DNA from 3 places in the Exiguobacterium sp. QJM3NY_9 genome. Region 3 is predicted to be linked to each of the others. Evidence: riboswitches for the same ligand, from Rfam matches in the RefSeq annotation. Region 3 holds a riboswitch; each other region holds the start of a gene.
What was found. A riboswitch is a leader RNA that binds a small molecule or an ion and turns the genes downstream of it on or off. The one in region 3 is predicted to bind S-adenosylmethionine.
Positions count from the first base shown of each region.

Region 1: it holds a riboswitch for S-adenosylmethionine, as region 3 does, so the genes downstream of both, AC0VYQ_RS14370 (Na+/H+ antiporter NhaC family protein) here and msrA (peptide-methionine (S)-S-oxide reductase MsrA) in region 3, are expected to answer to the same signal.
Region 2: it holds a riboswitch for S-adenosylmethionine, as region 3 does, so the genes downstream of both, AC0VYQ_RS15060 (LLM class flavin-dependent oxidoreductase) here and msrA (peptide-methionine (S)-S-oxide reductase MsrA) in region 3, are expected to answer to the same signal.

Region 1 covers NZ_CM149679.1:2,808,095-2,814,237, reverse strand. The annotation lists gene AC0VYQ_RS14380 (aldo/keto reductase) at 7-819, opposite strand; gene AC0VYQ_RS14375 (hypothetical protein) at 978-1,178, shown strand; gene AC0VYQ_RS14370 (Na+/H+ antiporter NhaC family protein) at 1,221-2,528, opposite strand; SAM riboswitch class I at 2,609-2,712, opposite strand; gene AC0VYQ_RS14365 (metal ABC transporter solute-binding protein, Zn/Mn family) at 2,792-3,760, opposite strand; gene AC0VYQ_RS14360 (alpha/beta hydrolase fold domain-containing protein) at 3,930-4,889, shown strand; gene AC0VYQ_RS14355 (histidine phosphatase family protein) at 4,936-5,511, shown strand; gene AC0VYQ_RS14350 (YwpF family protein) at 5,515-6,006, opposite strand.
Region 2 covers NZ_CM149679.1:2,955,981-2,962,123, reverse strand. The annotation lists gene AC0VYQ_RS15080 (YczE/YyaS/YitT family protein) at 137-805, opposite strand; gene AC0VYQ_RS15075 (DUF817 domain-containing protein) at 964-1,743, shown strand; gene AC0VYQ_RS15070 (DUF2325 domain-containing protein) at 1,836-3,104, shown strand; gene AC0VYQ_RS15065 (DUF975 family protein) at 3,172-3,846, shown strand; SAM riboswitch class I at 4,037-4,141, shown strand; gene AC0VYQ_RS15060 (LLM class flavin-dependent oxidoreductase) at 4,214-5,272, shown strand; gene AC0VYQ_RS15055 (ATP-grasp domain-containing protein) at 5,269-6,143, shown strand, end outside.
Region 3 covers NZ_CM149679.1:444,753-450,895, reverse strand. The annotation lists gene AC0VYQ_RS02280 (SH3 domain-containing C40 family peptidase) at 1-790, shown strand, start outside; gene AC0VYQ_RS02275 (putative quinol monooxygenase) at 846-1,139, opposite strand; gene AC0VYQ_RS02270 (M20 metallopeptidase family protein) at 1,228-2,400, shown strand; SAM riboswitch class I at 2,471-2,577, shown strand; gene msrA (peptide-methionine (S)-S-oxide reductase MsrA) at 2,685-3,215, shown strand; gene AC0VYQ_RS02260 (ribonuclease FAU-1 family protein) at 3,707-4,252, opposite strand; gene AC0VYQ_RS02255 (DMT family transporter) at 4,275-4,754, opposite strand; gene AC0VYQ_RS02250 (Crp/Fnr family transcriptional regulator) at 4,767-5,444, opposite strand; gene AC0VYQ_RS02245 (DMT family transporter) at 5,456-5,884, opposite strand.

The DNA.
Region 1 (6,143 bases), 690 kb from region 3:
AGTGGATTAAAAGTCAATTTCGTCAGGGTCCGGTCCGAGGCGGACTTCTGTCGCGAGACGATCGATTTGTTCGAGGTCGTCTGCATCGAGTTGGAAATCAAACACATCGAAGTTTTCAGCAATCCGTTCTGGTGTGACTGATTTCGGAAGCGCAACGATTCCGTTATCGAGGTGCCAACGTAGAACGACTTGTGATGGGCTCTTACCATGTTTTTCAGCAATCTCTTTGAAATCATTGATTTCAAGGAACTTACCTTGCATGAGTGGGCTCCATGCTTCGACTTGAATGCTGTGATCCTGCAAGTATTCATGCAATTCATGCTGTGGAAGTTGTGGGTGAAGCTCGACTTGGTTAATCATCGGCGTCATGAGTCCTTCTTCAGCAAGCGTATCGAGATGATGTTCTTTGAAGTTCGAAACACCAATTGCTTTAATTTTACCCGCTTCGTACAGCTCGACCATGGCTTTCCATGCTTCGACATAACCTTCAACCGGCCAGTGAATGAGATAAAGATCGAGATAATCGGTTTCTAGTCGCTCAAGTGACTCAGCGAAAGCCTCTTTCGTCCGTCCGGCACGAATGTCATCGTTCCAAACTTTAGACGTCAAGAAGAGTTCTTCACGTTTCACGCCGCTTTCTTTGATTCCTTTTGCGACACCACGTTCGTTTTTGTAGACGGCAGCCGTATCGATATGACGGTAACCGACGCGAAGTGCTTCTGCGACGGCAGCCGGTGCTTCCGTCTCTTCATCGACTTGCCAGACACCGAACCCGATCTGTGGAATCGTGATACCATTTGAAAGTTTTGCGTATTGCATGTATATACTCCTCCTTCAATGAAACTAGAATATGGATTTGCCTGTTCAGTTTAGCATGAACTTAGCGGAACATCTGTTTTGATGCTCATAAGCAGGGAATATAGAATGGGAAAGAGAAGAAAGTCTACTGATGCATAAACGAAGAGAGGTGTAATATCATGGTGAAATCGATTAAAAAAGTACCAAAAGGAGTCTGGACAAGCATCGCAGCACTATTAGGTGCTCAAGCCACGTTCCTCTTCCTTGGTGCCCGCAAGACAGGACGCAATCCGTGGGTATGGGGTGGAGCAGGACTCGTTCAATTTCCGCTTCCGGCGATTGCCTATTTCATTTTGAATCGTCAAGAAAAACAGAAATAAAGTGAACCCCCGTCGCAGACGAAGCGACGGGGGTTGTTTGTTTTACGACATGTTGTTTTTTTGTGCGGCATCGCTCTTCCGGCGTGGGAAGCCGAAGAAGATTGCCAGTGATCCACAAACGAACAGTAAAAATGGATAGAACAAATAAGGAATCAGTTCGGGTGACGCCGTTTTCGTCAATTCAGCGGCAATCAAAAGTTGCGCTCCGTACGGGATGATTCCTTGAACACCACAGGAAAAGAGGTCGAGGATACTGGCTGACTTCTTCCGGTCGATGTCATACGTATCCGCGATTTCAGCAGCGAGCGGACCGGCGACAAGAATCGAAATCGTATTATTTGCTGTTGCGAGATTCGTTGCACTGACGAGGGCAGCCATACTGAACTCAGCTCCCCGGCGTTTCGAAATCTTTCGTGTCAGCGTTTCTTTGAGATAAGCAATTCCACCGTTATAGGTGATCAGGCTGACGAGTCCACCCATCAGCAACGTCAAGATTGAGATTTCTGCCATCCCCATCAATCCGTCAGACATCGCGAGGACAAACCCACTTACTCCGAAACTACCGTCGATCATTCCGATGATGCCTGTCAATAACGTCCCGCCGAGTAAGACGAGAATGACGTTGACACCAAAGAGGGCGAGCACGATGACGGAAAGATACGGAATCAGCTTATAAAATTCAAATGCTTTCGCTTCGACGATATCTCCGGAACCTGACACGAAAGCGAGTAAGATGACAGTGATGACGGCAGCAGGCAAGACGATTAAAAAGTTCGTTCTGAATTTATCACGCATGTTCGTTTTTTGTGTCCGGACAGCGGCGATTGTCGTATCTGAGATAAACGATAAGTTATCACCGAACATTGCTCCACCGACGACGGCAGCAGCGGCGAGTGCGACATTGACGCCCGTCGCGTCATGAATCCCGAGTGCGATCGGTGCAAGGGCAGCGATTGTGCCGGTCGAAGTTCCCATCGCCATCGAGATGAAAGCGGCAATGATGAACAATCCACTCATTAAAAGAGACTGGGGTAGGAAACTGAGTGCAGCGTTGACGGTCGCATCAATGGCTCCGATTGCATTCGCTGTTCCAGAAAATGTGCCAGCGAGTAAAAAGATGAAGACCATGATCATGATGTCCGGATTTCCGGCACCGCGGGCAATCCGCTCGACGGTCTGGTTGATGTCTCCCTTAGATGTCGCAGCAGCAAAAATCAAGGCGATTAAAGCTGCAATCAAGATGGGGAATTTGTAAAAGTCGTTATAGAAGATTCCTGCACCGATGAATAATACAAGAAAAACGAACAAGGGCAACAACGCCCATTTGTTCGGCGTAATCGTTTCGTTCATGTGAATCACTCCATTTCTTCAGCATACAAAAAAAGACCCCTTCGCAAGAAAGAAGGAGGTCTTTACTGAAAAAGACGCTCTTCTTATCTCTCAAGCCATAGCTTGCTGGATTTGGCACAGTACGAATCAATCGTCCGCTGCCGAAACATCATTGGGCCAGTCCCTCCGTTTCTCGCGATAAAAAGAAGTCATTTAGTTGTTTAGTCGTTGTTTAAAACACGTTTATTACCCTAACGTATCTTTTAATGCTTGTCAACTGTACCTTACTGCAGTGCTTGTTTGAGCGTCGTCACATTTTCGTTCATCAAATCAAAGTACGATTGATCTTGTTGATCTTTTGCGACGGACTCGAGGTTATGAATCGTAATCGATTCGGCACCGATTTCTTTTTGGATGACACGGGCGACCTTTGGCGACACCGTCTCTTCGAAGGCGATATAGTTTAAGTCATGCATCTCTGCTTCCTTGACGATGGCAGCCAGCTGTTTTTGGGACGGTTCGTCAGACGGTGAAATACCGGCAATCGGCAGTTGCGTGAAACCGTAACGTTCCGCCAAGTACCCGTATGCGGCATGCGTGACGAGAAGCTCCTTTTTCGAACCGGAGTCAACAGCTTTTTGTAAATTTTGGTCGAGTTCATCTGCTTGTTTGTTAAAGAGTGCGAGGTTTTTATCAAACGTTTCCTTCCGGTCAGGTGCTTCCTTTGCTAACGCGGTCGTAATCGAGTCAGCCATTTTCTTGGCGTTGTTCGGGTCGAGCCAAACATGCGGATCGTATTGTCCATGATCGTGCGACTCTTCTTCAGCCTCGTGATCATCATGGTCATCGTGTGCGTCTTCTTCGTGCGTATGAAGCGAAGCGGAAGCCTCGAGTAAGTCGATATTTTTGCTTGTCTCGACAAAACGAATGGAATTACCGGCTAAACTTTCCTTAATCTTTTCAGAGTACGGCTCAAGGGTTGTGCCGGTAAGTAAAAATAGATCGCCTTTCGCAATCGTCGTCAGTTGCTTCGGAGTCGGCTCATACGAATGCGGGTCGGCGCCAGGGGGAACGATTAATTCGACCTGGACGTCTGTGCCGCCGATTTCTTTTGCAATTGCTGCAGTCGCGAATGTCGACGTATAAATTTGCAATTTACCGTCTTCGTCTGAATTTGAAGGCGATGAGCCGCATGCGGCGAGCAGACTGGCAGTTACTGTCGCGATGGTTAACGCTGGAATGATTTTTTTCATATGTGAACCCTCCAAGATAATTAAAACGTAATTGTTCCGATTTGGACTTTCTAACTATATCCGACGGAAATTAAAGCGTCAAGTCGGAATGTTGTGAAGTTCTAGTTCAAAATAAATCGGGTAAGAGAAGAGTAGAAGTGAAATCGGAATGAGCCTTGGAGGTGATGAGGTGAAACGTGAAACAGCATGGTTGATGGGTGGCGCCGCTATTTTGACGACGGCTGCTGCTGGTGCGAGTATTTGGAATAATTATGGAGCCTTACTCAGATGGACGGAGCCGGTCTTGCCGCTTACCAAAAAGCAATTAGCACCACGAAATCTTTTGTACAAGACGGTCAATCAGCAGGATTTGACGTTAGATATTTATTATCCGCCGGGAGAAGGGCCGTTTCCGGTCGCGATTTATGCTCATGGCGGCGCATTCGTTCGTGGAAACCGTGATGATGTGTTTAGTTTTGCTCCAATCATCGACCGGTTTTTAGAACTCGGGATTGCCGTTTGCAGCATCGACTATCGTTTGTTTGAGGATGGCAGCTACTTTCCGGACAACCTGGAAGATGTTCGAGATGCCTTATGTTTTTTAAATCAACAAGCGGATGAATTACGCATCGCGCGCGGTCGCATGCTTTTATGGGGTGATTCAGCAGGTGGAGCCCTAATGTTGACGACGGCGCTTGCTCCGACTGAATTTATCGGCGAACAGGCGGAGGCGCATCTTCCTTTAATCAGTGGAGTCATCGCCTTGTATCCGCCGACGAATTTTCTGTTATTTAAATTCATTCAAACCTGGATTGCCCATATCAAGTTTTATGGGGGTGGACGTGAAGAATGGCGACAGTTGATGATGCGTGTCTCCCCGGCGACACATTTAAGTTCCGACTCGCCGCCGATCATGTTGCTGCACGGAAAAAAGGATCCGATTGTCCCGTTTGCTCAAGCACTCCACTTTGTTGAGAAGGGGGCGGATGTCGGGGCGGATGTTCGATTATTCTCTTTCCCGAATGGTACACATTCGCTGGCGAGCTTTGCCCAAACTGAAAATCCACTCAAAATTGAACGTTTGCTCGAACGAATCGAAGCCTTCAGTTGTCAAGTGCTTGTCTTACCGAAGCGAGAGGCGCTTCATTAGGAAACATGATACAATCAGTCATATTTCTTTAGAAGGAGACTGCAATATGACGGAAATTTGTTTAGTACGACACGGTCAAACGGACTGGAACTTAAACGAGCGGATTCAAGGACGTGAAGATATACCGCTTAACGAGACCGGTAGAAAACAGGCGGCTCTCAGTGCTGCCTACCTGGCAGAAGAACAGTGGGACGTCTTGATTTCAAGTCCGCTATCGCGAGCTGTCGAAACTGCTGAAATCATTGGTCGATCGATTGGTTTAAGCTTGACGGAAACGGATGAACGGCTTGTCGAGCGCGAATTTGGAACGGCTTCCGGTGAACCGGTCGCCGGAATTTACGAAGCAGTGCAGGCAAATGATGCAGAGCGCGTCCCGGGGCTTGAAACGGAAGCGGAAATTCAACAGCGTGTCTTCAGTGCGGTTGAAGAACTGACAGAAAAATATCGAGGAAAACGCCTCTTAGTCGTCTGCCATTCGCATACGATTAAAGCGGCACTCTCCTCGATTGATGAGACATTCAGTTACCGGACGCCGTTAAAAAATGCATGTGCGAATTACATTCGTTTTTCCGACCGTTATGAGATTGAACGGATTAATGTAGCGGACCATATCACAATTTGAACATCAATCTTCGACGGTTGCCGGATGTTCTTGTAAGTACCGTTTAAACGTTTCTTTCGCGATGCTCGTGATATGAGCACCACGTTTAGAGCGTCGGTCTTTATATTCTTGAATCAGCTCTTCGCCAGTAAAGTTGTCTTCGACGACTTCACGCAAAATCGATTCGGATAAATCATTTTTCATCATGACCATCTTACCGGTAAAGAGGTAAGAGACGCCTTCGCTCAATTGCGTACTTTCATAAGGGGTGACAATCATGGCGGCGGGGTCATTGTCCGGCCGTGAAATCGTGATTTCAATCAAAGCGCGCAGCTTTTTCTCGAACAGTTCTTTCAAAATCGGTTGATCGGTGTCGGTGACGACGATTTCAGCGACCCACTGGGCGGTTTGGTCGGTACTCACCGTCAGCCCATCTTTAATCTGAACGGGGATTGTCGTATCTCGCCCTGATTCATCCATGAGAATACGTAATGTACACAATTTAAAGGTTTTCAAAAAGAACTCCTCCTTTTGTTGTTCGTACGTGATTTTCTTCAGTATAACGTGAGTCTGTCGCCTGCGCGAAACTTTTCGTAACGTCTTCGAGTCGAACTATGTTTAAATGGAACTAGAAATCAGAAACAGGAGGACCG
Region 2 (6,143 bases), 540 kb from region 3:
GTTCCAAGAAACCTTTGACGTATCAAAGATTGATATGTAAACGAATATAACGTGTATTTTTTCTAGGTGCAACTAATCTGCTTCATCCACGAAAAAAAGATACCATTTCTTTCGAAACGATATCGAGTCAGGCGGCTCAGCTGATTTTTTGTTCGTTCGGTCGAACGACCCCAGCATCGATTGCGGCAATCATCCGCCGGAAATAGACTAACCAAAATTGAAGAAACGGTCCAATCAAAAAGATCGAGAGGATGGTCCCGAAAAAGACGGGGCCACCGAGTAACCAACCGAGACCACATGCCGTTATCTCCATGATTGTCCGCATCATCCGGATTGAGGTTCCGAAACGATCCGCTAACGTCAAGGTCAATCCGTCACGTGGACCGGCGCCGTATCCGACGGCGACGTATAGCCCTGCCCCTATGCCGATGATGAAAATACCGAAGATGAGCCATACAGCGTTTAGCCAGACAGCTGAAAACGACGGAAGCAAATGAGAACCAAGTACGAGGTTCATGAAGACACCGACGAAAATTGCATTGACGAGTGTCCCGACTTGCGGTCGAATCCGGTCGAGTAAGTATTTGACGAGGACGAGCAGCAGACCGACGAGAAGAATGACCGTCCCGACTGACAAAGGTGTTTTGTTTTGAAGACCGAGATGCAGGACATCCCAAGTCGAGACACCGAGGTTAGCGGTGATCATGATGGAGGAACCGACGGCGAGTAAAAAGAGACCGCTTAAAAATAAGAACCACTTCAACGTTGCGCGCAGCAACCAGGACGTATGGAAACGTTTGAACATCGTTGCGTGTCACCTCGATTCAATAAGATACGTATTCGTTAACTGTATCACGTTCGTGGACTAAAGCAGAAGCAACAAATTGTCGAATGTCCAACTTGAGAAGGAGGGAGGTACGGCGAACGTCTCGTATACTTAAAGAAAGAAGAGGAGGGACGTCGATGCGATTGATTCGCCATCTCATCCGTTTTACATATCTTGAAGCGCTCTGTTGTATCTTTCCAGTAGCCATCTTTGCTGCACTCGCCTTATCACGTTATTTGCCGAGTGAACCGATTGCCCGTTATGACATCCTGTTACTGTGGTGTCTGTTCGTCCAAGTCGCCTTACTCGTGACCCGTTATGAAACGAAAGAAGAGTTCAAGCTGATTCTTATTTTTCACGTCATCGGATTAGGACTTGAGCTGTTTAAAGTCCACGTCGGTTCATGGAGTTATCCGGAAGACGCATTTTCGAAGGTGCTGGGTGTTCCGCTCTATGCGGGCTTCATGTATGCCAGTGTCGCGAGTTACATCTGTCAGGCATTTCGGCGACTTGATCTTCGGTTTACGTCCTTTCCACGTCCGACCCTCGCACTTGCTGTCGGGAGTTTGATTTACTTAAACTTTTTTACGCACCACTGGATGCTCGATTTACGGTGGTTCTTGATGGGACTCGTCATCGTCGTCTTCTTTAAATCGTGGGTCTACTTCCGACTAGAGGATACGATTTACCGTCTCCCGCTTGTCTTATCATTTTTACTAATTGCCTGGTTCATTTGGCTGGCGGAAAACATCGTCACCTTTTTTAAGGGCTGGGTCTATCCGCATCAGCAAGAGGGGTGGGCACTTGTCGATTTTGGCAAATTATCGTCTTGGTTCTTACTCGTCATCATTACCGTCTTGATTGTAGTCGTCGAAAAATACCGAAGTGGCGACTCCGCAGTCGAAGTTAAATCGTAACCCATAACAAAAAAATACCAGGTTGTTTTTTTGCGCGGGTGAAGCATCATGACCTTGCTATAGTTGGAAAAAATAGCAAAGGGGTTTTTAACATGATGCATCACGTAATCGAACGAGCGAAGGAGTTAGTTACAAGCAAACTGAACATCGTCGAGACAGCAGACGACTGGGGTTTGTTACTTGAAGAAATCAACGGAATCGATGAATGGGTCCAGCTGTCGCAGTACTACGCGCCACGTCAAACAACGACGAAACTAGTAGAACGTCAGGAAACACCATCTAGCCTCCCGATCAAAATGATCCAGGAACGGAAGGAAGAAGTTGAACGGACTGTCGAACAACGGTATTCCTATACGTTTGAACGGCAATTAAAGGGTGGCTCGTTACGGGAATGGCCAAACAGTCATGTCTCAGAAACAGAAATCCGTGACTGGAACCTGGAGCATGGGATGGAAGTCCGTGTCCAAGTCCTACATCAAGATGAGCGCCGGACGTCGCTTGAAATCTTAGCCGTCGTCGCGACGGATCAAGTAAAACCACTTGCAGAGCGAATCGTTTTTGAAAAGTGTATCGTCAAGAACCATGGCATCATCGAAGCGACGATTGACGGTCCACTGCAAGATGAGACGGGAAAACCGTTCTATTACACGACACCACTCGAAGACATGCGGTTCTTCCAACTGAAAGCAGGTCAACTCGTCGACCTCGTCATGTGGAAAGGTCATCCGGAGACATTAACGATTGTCTGGAAACACGCATTTCATTACGAAGTACCGACCATGACGGAATTACCGGCACGCGACGTATCGAGTGGTTCGCCCGAGTCCGTCACTGCGTCACCTGCAAACAAACAGACGAAAACAGGACGCTACGACAAGATGATGCAACGGAAACCGAAGGCGAAGAAAGTCAAAAAAGAGCGGCGCCTCCGGGAAAAGAAAGTCCAGCAACTCGAACGTCTCGATACGACGACATTACCAGGTCAACCAATCGAATTCGTCGATAAAACGGCACTCGATTTTGCTTCCTACGACGGCATGCGTCTCGTCATCGTCGGTAATGAGCAACAGCGCGCCGTCTACCGCGACTTCTTTGCGGAGACAGGGATTGAATTAATCCATCTTGGCGGTGACGCCCAAGCTGCGAAAAAAATTGCCTGTCTCGCGAAAAAGACAGATGCGATCGTCGTCATCAAAAGTCGCGTCTCCCACGCAGCAGCGGCACATGTTCTCGTGCAAGCAAAAAAGCACGATATTCCGTTTGCGATTGAACGACTCGATGGACGACGCTCTTTGTATACGGCGTGCCAGCAACAACTTGAAAAAGCAATGGTCCAACGTTTACTAAAAGACGAGCGTTAAAAAGTGAAACCTCCTCAAAAATAAACCGTAAAGAAAGGTAGCACTTATTTTTGAGGAGGATCTTTCGATGTCAAAACAATTAAAATTAGCAGCGCGCGAGTCGTTGCAGGGACGATGGGGCTTCATGGCATTAATGATGTTGTTGTTCTTAATCATTCAAGGCGTTCCGAACGGATTTGCGTCCTCACCCGAAGAGGATTTCCAATTTATCGACCTGATTGGTATGCTCTTGACGGTGTTGACCTTACCGGTTGCAATGGGATGGTCATGGCTCGCCCTATCCGTTGCCCGAGACGAGCAGACGAAAGTCGCAGATTTGTTTGAGCCGTACAAAATGTTCTTGAAAGCCATTGGAGTGTCAATCGTCCAAACCTTTTTCTTAGGGCTATGGTTCTTACTTTTCATCATTCCAGGAATCATTAAGTCATTCTCTTACATGTTGACGTATTACATCATTCGGGACGAACCATCGATTGGCATCCTTGATGCCATTACGCGTTCACGCCAAATGATGGATGGACACAAAAAAGAGGCGTTTTTCCTCGTCCTTTCGTTCATCGGTTGGTTCTTGCTCGGAATCATTACGCTCGGAATTGGTTTCCTCTGGATTGGCCCGTACTTCAGCGTCACAATCGCGAAGTTCTACGATCGCGTGCGTGGGGAAGAAGTTTCGACGACTGGTCACCGGACAGCCATGATGGATGCAAATCACAATGACTCACCGTTCGTATCACCAGAATGAATTGATTTTGAACAGCACCATACAAAGCAGGGATTGCCATCTTAAACCGATGCGCAATCCCTGTTTTTAGCTTCTAGACAAAGAAGTATCAAGAAACAGAGTGATTTTCCAAATGTTTTTTAATTCCGATAGGAAAAGAAGGTTTAAAGGTTGCTTTACTCTGCTAAAAGATGTACGCTAATTTCAATTATTCTTATCACGAGAAGTCGAGGGACTGGCCCGACGACACTTCAGCAACCCCGCATGAGCGGAAGGTGCTACTTCCAAGAGGAATTTATTCCTTTGAAGATAAGAGCCGACAGTAGACATTCGTCGCTCTTTTCTAAACGAAAAGAGCGATTTTTTATGCAAAAAGGGGGCACAGGGGATGGAATACGGATTTTGGTTACCAATCTTCGGAGGTTGGTTACGAAACGTCGAGGATGAACAAATGCCGGCGACATTCGATTATGCGAAACAAGTCGCACAGACGGCAGAACGGATTGGCTTTTCTACGACATTGATTGCAGAATTGAATTTAAACGACATTAAAGGAATAGCCGAACCGAGTCTTGAGGCGTGGACGACGGCAGCGGCGATTGCGGCGACAACGGAACGTTTGGAAATCATGACAGCCGTCCGGCCCGGTTTTCATAATCCGGCGACGACAGCGAAAATGGCGGCGAACCTCGATCAGTTGAGTAACGGACGTTTTACGCTCAACGTCGTTTCGGCCTGGTGGGAGGAAGAAGCCCGTCAATACAATGGGATATTTACAGCCCATGACGAACGATATGCCCGGACGGAAGAATTCGTGACGGTCATGAAAGGATTATGGGCGGACGCATCACCCTACAGTTTTGACGGAGACTACTATCAGCTGGAACGGGCAGAGCTTCACCCGAAACCCGTTCAGCGTCCCGGAATCAAGCTCTACGCTGGTGGTGAGAGTGAGACGGGGAAACAGACGATCGTCAATCACTGTGATGCCTATGTCATGCATGGGGGAACGGTTGATGAAGTCGCGACGAAAATTACGGATATGAAAATCCGCCGCGCGGCGACCGGGAAGCAGCCGCTTGCGAGTTTCGGACTGGCAGCCTATATCATCTGTCGCGAGACGGAAGAAGCGGCGCTCGAAGAATGGCGCCGGATTACGAACGTCAAGGAAGACGGTGCCGGATATGCCGGATATGACGACTTCGTCAGTAAATCGCAACTCGAACAACAGGTCAAACGAAATGACTATTCGGTCTCAAACCGTGGACTGCGTCCGAACCTGATTGGGACGCCGGATCAAATCGCAGAACGGATTCTTGAATTTGAAGCGGTCGGGGTGACGTTGCTCTTGCTCCAATTTTCTCCGCAACTCGAAGAAATGGAACGCTTTGCCCGCGAGGTCATGCCACGTGTCGAAGCGAAACGAAAGGTAGGTCAACTAAAATGACGAAAATTCATATCTTACACGAAAATCAGGAATGGACGGATCATTTAATCAAGCGACTCGAGGAACTCAACTTACCGTATGAACAGTGGCACCTCAACGAAGGGGTCGTCCCGCTCGACGAAACACCACCGGAAGGCGTTTTTTACAGCCGGATGAGTGCCTCGTCCCATACACGCGGACACCGGTATGCACCAGAATTGACGGAAGGGGTCCTCGCTTGGCTCGAAGAACATGATCGGACCGTTTTCAACGGAACCCGTGCGTTACGACTCGAGGTCAGTAAGATCAACCAATACACCGCCTTACGCAAAGCAGGTATCCGTGTTCCGAAAACGACGGCAGCCGTCGGACGTGATCAAATCGTCCAAGCCGCTCAAAACATCGGAGTATCGTCGTTCATCACGAAACACAATCGTGCCGGTAAAGGACTCGGCGTTCAATTGTTCCACTCGATTGAAGCACTCGAGACGTATCTTGACGGACCGACATTCGATGAGCCGGTCGACGGCATCACGTTGATTCAAGAGTACATTCAAGCACCTGAACCGTATATTACGCGTTGTGAATTCGTTGGTGGTAAGTTCGTCTATGCGGTCCGTGTCGATACGTCGGAAGGATTCGAGCTCTGCCCCGCGGATGCTTGTGTCATCGATGATTTGTTCTGCCCGGTTGGGGAAGAGGCGGCAGAGACACCGATGAAATTCCAAGTTGTCGATGGGTTCGATGACCCGATCATCGCTCAGTATGAAGCGTTCTTGCAGGAAAATAAAATTGCGGTCGCCGGGATTGAGTTCATCAAGGATGCGGACGGGACGATTTATACGTATGACGTCAACACGAATACGAATTACAATTCGGACGCTGAAGCGGC
Region 3 (6,143 bases):
ACTCTTTTCTGCTGACGTCGCCTACAGTCGTCCGGCGAGTCACTTAAGCAAAGGAACGAAATTGATCGGATTAAAATCGATTGATGATGACTTTTGGCAAGTCCGTCTACCGAATGGTCAAACGGGTTACGTCCTCAATCCTTATATCGGAACGAGTAAACCGGATATGCGGTATAACGAGCAAGCCATCAATCGTTCAAAAGTCTATACGGTCAAAGCAACGACTTCATTTTATGACACACCTGCCAGTCCAAAAAGTGCCGGGTTGGTCGAAAAAGGCAAGCGTGTGTATCCGCGTTACCGCGTCGGTAATTTCTATGTCATTCAGTCCGGCTGGACGCCCGTCTACATCCCGGTGACGGCCCTTACAGTGACGAGCGAAACAAAAGTTGACAAGAAAAATAATTCACGTGGCGAAAAGTTGATTCAAGCTGCTGTTGCCCATATCGGTACTCCGTACACATGGGGATCACAAAACGTGGCGAATGGTGGATTCGATTGTTCCGGATTGATTCATTATGCGACGAACCAAGCCGGAAAATACGGCGGACGGACAAATGTCCGCGGTTACTGGTACGGAGCGTTCTTTACAAATCAACGCACAAGTATCAGTTCCGGAAAACGCTCGGATATCGTCTTCTTCGAAAACACGTATACGGATGGCCCCTCGCATATCGGGATCATGTTAGATAGTAAACACTTCATCCATGCCGGAGGATCACAACTGCAAATCAGTTCAATTTACGAGCCGCACTGGCGTGAGCACTTCCTCGGTTTCAAATCAATGTAATGATTAAAAAAACGGACCTTCCCTAACCCGGGAGGTCCGCTTCTTTTAGCTAACATTAAAATGTCATTTCCGCATATTTCGTAACTTGGCGATCGATTAAGTACAATTCGATTTGCTCGCGATACGCTTTATAGTGGTCTGACGCGATATGCGCTTCTAACGCTTCTTCATCTTGATAGACTTCATACAGCATGAACTGATGTTCATCTTCGATGGATTGATGTAAGCTATAACGCAAGCACCCCGGCTCGTTTTGTGAAGCTTTGTAGACCGTACTTAAAATCGGAAAGACTTGATCGGCTAAACCTGCTTTGACTGTGATGACCGCGTTGACAATAATTTCTCCCATGACTTGTTTTCCTCCTCATCATTCATTACTCCTATCTGTACCCGTTTTATAGAAAGTCATACCTCAAAAACCGAAAAGGATGATTATGATGCAACAGCAACTCTTCACTCAACTCGATCAACTCGAACAACAAATCATTGAAAGACGTCGTGATCTGCACCGTCACCCGGAACTCTCTTTTCAAGAAGTGCGGACACCAAACGCCATCGCCTCGTTTTATGATGAGCTTGGTCTCCCTTACCGCAGGAACGTCGGTGGTAGCGGGATCGTCGCGACCCTCAAAGGAAAACATCCTGGAAAGACCATCGCCATTCGGGCCGATTTCGATGCCCTGCCACTGCAGGAGGAAACGGATCTCGCCTTCCGTTCGATTCATCCGGGTGTCATGCATGCGTGTGGACATGACGGACATACGGCGATTGCACTCGGTCTTGCCTCGGCCTTTACAGCACTGCAAGAAGACCTTCACGGAACAATCGTGTTCATTCATCAACACGGGGAAGAAGTCTTCCCGGGTGGTGCCATTCAAATGATTGAAGACGGCTGTCTTGACGGGGTCGATGCAATTTTCGGTACGCATCTCGAAAATGACTTACCTGTCGGAACAATTGGCTATCACGCAGGACATACGCTGTGCGCCATCGATGAATTCGAAATCGTCGTCCACGGACAGGGTGGTCATGCGCAAGCCCCTCATAAAACACAAGATGCACTCGTCGCCGGGGCACAACTCGTCTGTAATCTCCAACACCTCGTCAGTCGGCGCGTTGATCCGTTTTCACCTGCCATCATCGCAATCGGTTCATTCCATGCCGGAACGGCTCCGAACATCGTTACTGGTGAGGCACGGATTGTCGGTGAAATCCGGACATTTGACGAAACACTCCGGCACCAGTTACGCCAGCAGGTCGATTTAGTTGCCCGGACGACGTGTGCCGGAATCGGTGCCAGCTATTCCATCGACTTTACGACGGGTTATCCATCCCTTTGGAATCATCCGGTAGAAACAAATCTCGTTAAAGAGGCGACGGCATTTTTAGGTGAAGCCCATGTCAAAGAACTTAAACCGATGATGGCAGCCGATGATTTCGCCTACTATTTAGAACGCGTCCCGGGAAGTTACTTCTTCACGGGCTCTGCCAAAACGGATGGGAGTACGATTTATCCGCAACATCACCCGAAATATGAAATCGATGAACAGGCATTGCTCATCGGCGCAAAAGCCTTAGGTGCAACCGTCCTTCATGCTTTACAATCTTAAGGATTGACTTTGTCGTTTTAGAGATGCTATTATCACATCAATGATAACGAATTTAATCAACTTCATATAACACTTATCAAGAGTGGACTGAGAGATCTGGATCGATGACGTCCCAGCAACCTGCCTTCAGTGGCAAGGTGCTACGACCAGCAAAGCGCAAGCTTTGGTTGATAAAAAGCGACGACTCCTTTTGCAACCAAGCAAAGGAGTCGTTTTCGTTTTCTCGCTGTCAGAGCACGAATCATTACAGGGCGACTACCGCCAGCGGAAAGGACGAGATATAGATGGAAAAAGCAACATTCGCAGGAGGCTGTTTCTGGTGCATGGTGACACCATTCGAGGAACTGCCCGGCATTCACGGAATTGTTTCCGGTTATACAGGAGGACAAATCGAAAATCCGACATACGAACAAATAAAAACAGGCACGACCGGTCATTCGGAGGTCGTCGAGATTACATTTGATCCGGCGTTATTCTCATACGAGCGGTTACTCGAACTTTACTGGCCGCAAACGGATCCGACTGACGCCGGCGGACAGTTCCAGGACCGTGGGACACAATACGCACCTGCCATCTTTTATCATACGGAAGAACAGCGCCTTGCTGCGATTGCTTCACGTGATGCGCTTGCTGCGAGCAATCGCTTTAAGCAGCCGATTGTCACACGAATCGAAGCGGCACAAGCCTTCTATCCGGCAGAAGACTATCATCAAAACTTCCACAAAAAGAATCCCGAGCACTACAAAAAAGACCGGAAAGCATCCGGTCGCGATGAATTCATCGATGTGGCTTGGAAAGAAGAAGTATCTGTCTAAACTAAAAAAAGCCCGCTTCGTGCGGGCTTTTCGTTTGTAGATACACTCTTATGAAGAGTGAATATGCTATAACAAGAGGCAATCCGTTCGCGCTCCCCTGTCTCGCCTCGTCTTCAAAGCGGCAATCTTCCGTGCCGCTACAGCAAAGCTGCAGGGTCGCGACCGATTACTTTTCGCTTTAAAAGCGATTCGAGACGGATTGCGCTCTAACACTACTCTATGATTTTCTCTGCGGTACACCCTGAAAGCTTCGTTTTTCGTTGACTCCTACGGGAAAAAGCGCGTGAACACGCGCTGCCAAGAGGCTGGCAAGACCCTGCTCGTTGTCCGTGAGGATCAAGGAGCAACGGCCTTGCGCCTCGCCCGAGGAAAGCAACGAAAAAGGAAGAAGCTTCCCCCCCCACGTTCCTTTGTCTGCATGCTTATTTAGTCAAAAGTTTTCAATTGTCTTTTTGATAAGGTAGCCTAAAAGGTTTTGATTTCTGTCGACTCTAGTTATTCATCACATTCATTAATGTATCCTTATGGTGACGCGCTAACTTGATCAATTCAAAATCGCCCGTACTAATTTTGGCTTTGAGGGTTTCAACTTCCCCCCATGCTAACTCATACTGTTTTTTATCAATGACACCTTGAGATAGAGCATCTTCCAGTTCATCAGTATCCATTATGTACATATCACCAGACGGTAGCAGAACGATGTCTAAAAATAAGTCCTCCCACCACGGACTTCCATTAGTAAAACCACTCTGCAAACAAATATCGATATACCACTGCACGATATTTCCATCAGCATCGAACATCGTCGTGACAGCATGGTGTGCATTTGAAGGGAACTGCTGAAGCCACATGTAACCATCATCCAAAATACAGACATGTTCCTTTTCATAATGAACGCTCAAGGGATGCGATACTTGAATGGCATGCAATAATGTTATATGCCCTTTAAACTCTTCTGTCTCGATTAATGACTGTGCGTACGCTCTCTTGCTGACCCGCTTCCACTCCGAACGTTTTCCATCTTTTCGCTTTAACATCTTCAGTCGCCCCATTCAACCATCACGATACCTTTTCCGACAAATCATCCGAAGATTCGATTTCTACGACTTGATACCGTTTCAACACAAAAATACCGGCTAGCATCACAAGCAATCCAGCGACTTGTCCGAGCGAAAGCTCAAGTTCCGGTAAACCGAACCAACCGAACAAGTCGACACATAATGCAAAACTCAGTTGCGAAATCAAGACGACCGAAATCGCAATCGATGGACCGAGCAGCTGAATCCCGCGCATCACACAAAAGACGACACCGACACCGACCAGACCACCGAATAAATAAAGCGGTTCGACCGTTTGAATGTTCGAGAATGTGCCACCCCGAAATAAGACTAGCGCAAACAGTGAACCGATGAACCCGACAAAAAAGACGAGGGTCGTCGTCGCCCATGCCCCAAACGCATGACTCATCCGTGCATTCAATACCGTCTGTAAACTAATCATCATTCCTGCCGTAATCGCACAAAACATACCTAGTCCCACACTAGCCCCTCCTTATTCGTAACTATTTCCGTTCGCTTTTTCTTTAATCCGCTCTACATCTAAAATAATGATTTTCCCGCGTCGTCTCGCCAAGATTTCTTCTTCACAAAGTGTTGAGATGATACGGTTTAAATGACGGTAACTCGTCCCGAGCCAATCGGCGACGTCATGGAGATTCGACGTTCGCATCTCTTGATAAAACAGACTGTCGGAAACGTCCGAGGTAATCGATAACAAATATCCGGCAAATCGTTCTTCGACCGAATAGAGGACATGAAATGATGCTGATTTCGAGTCGGCGTACCACTTGGTCGTAATGACCCGCAGTAAAAATTGTAAAAAGGTGTTCGTCGTATTGTGCTCACGTAAGATCGCATACGGAATGCTGAGTGCCACGACGTCCGTAATCACCTCGATGGTATTCAAGACTTCCCGTTGATTGATATATTCCGCATCACCAATCACCGTCATCGCCTTTTTGAAGCGTAAAATCCGTTGTTTCCCTTCAGCCGATGCTGCAGAGATTTTAATTTTTCCTTCGACGATGAAATACATCCGGTCAATCGGTTCACCCGTCACACATAACAGGTCCCCTTCCGAAAACGTTTCGATGCGTAAATAGCCTTTACTGGTCTCCGTAAAAATATCCGCTAAGTCGTACTGTTTTAAATAGGTCTCAATCGTCTGCATAGATCCTCCCTTTAGGACAGTGAAAAAATCGCAACTCCGGCAAGCATCAAACTGATCCCGATCCACTGTCCCCGGTTACTCCTTTTTTTGATGACACCAAACCAGCCGTTCAAATCAATCACGAATGCACATAAAATTTGTGCGACGAGCAACAAACACATCGCCCACGTCATGCCAAGTAACTGAATCGACGTCAGTTCGGTCACGACGACGAGTACGCCAAGCAATCCGCCACTGGCATAGAGGAGCGGAAGCTGTCGAAAACCGCCGATTTTCCGGTCACGAACCACACTATAAATCGCTAAGCACCCCATCAATCCGACGAAATGAACGATCGTCACCGAAAACCACGGACCAATGGCATCTCCTAAACGGGCATTAAAAATCCCCTGCAACGCAATGAATAGTCCACTCATTAATGCGAATATAACTCCCTGCACTTTAAGGCACCTCCTTTTGTTTCTTCTGTTATGAGTAGACACTATTTTCACCTTATCTGAAAAGGACAAATGTCCCATTTTAAAAAATTGTATAAAAAAAGACGGATTGCCCGTCTTCAGAGTGTAGATAATCGATTAAGAGGCGTAACCATGAGATATCGGGATGCAATCCGTTCGCGCTTCCCCGTCTCGCCTCGTCTTCAAAGCGGTATTACCTAAAAAAAGCGTCGTGTTTCGTTGATTCCTACGGGGAAAAGTG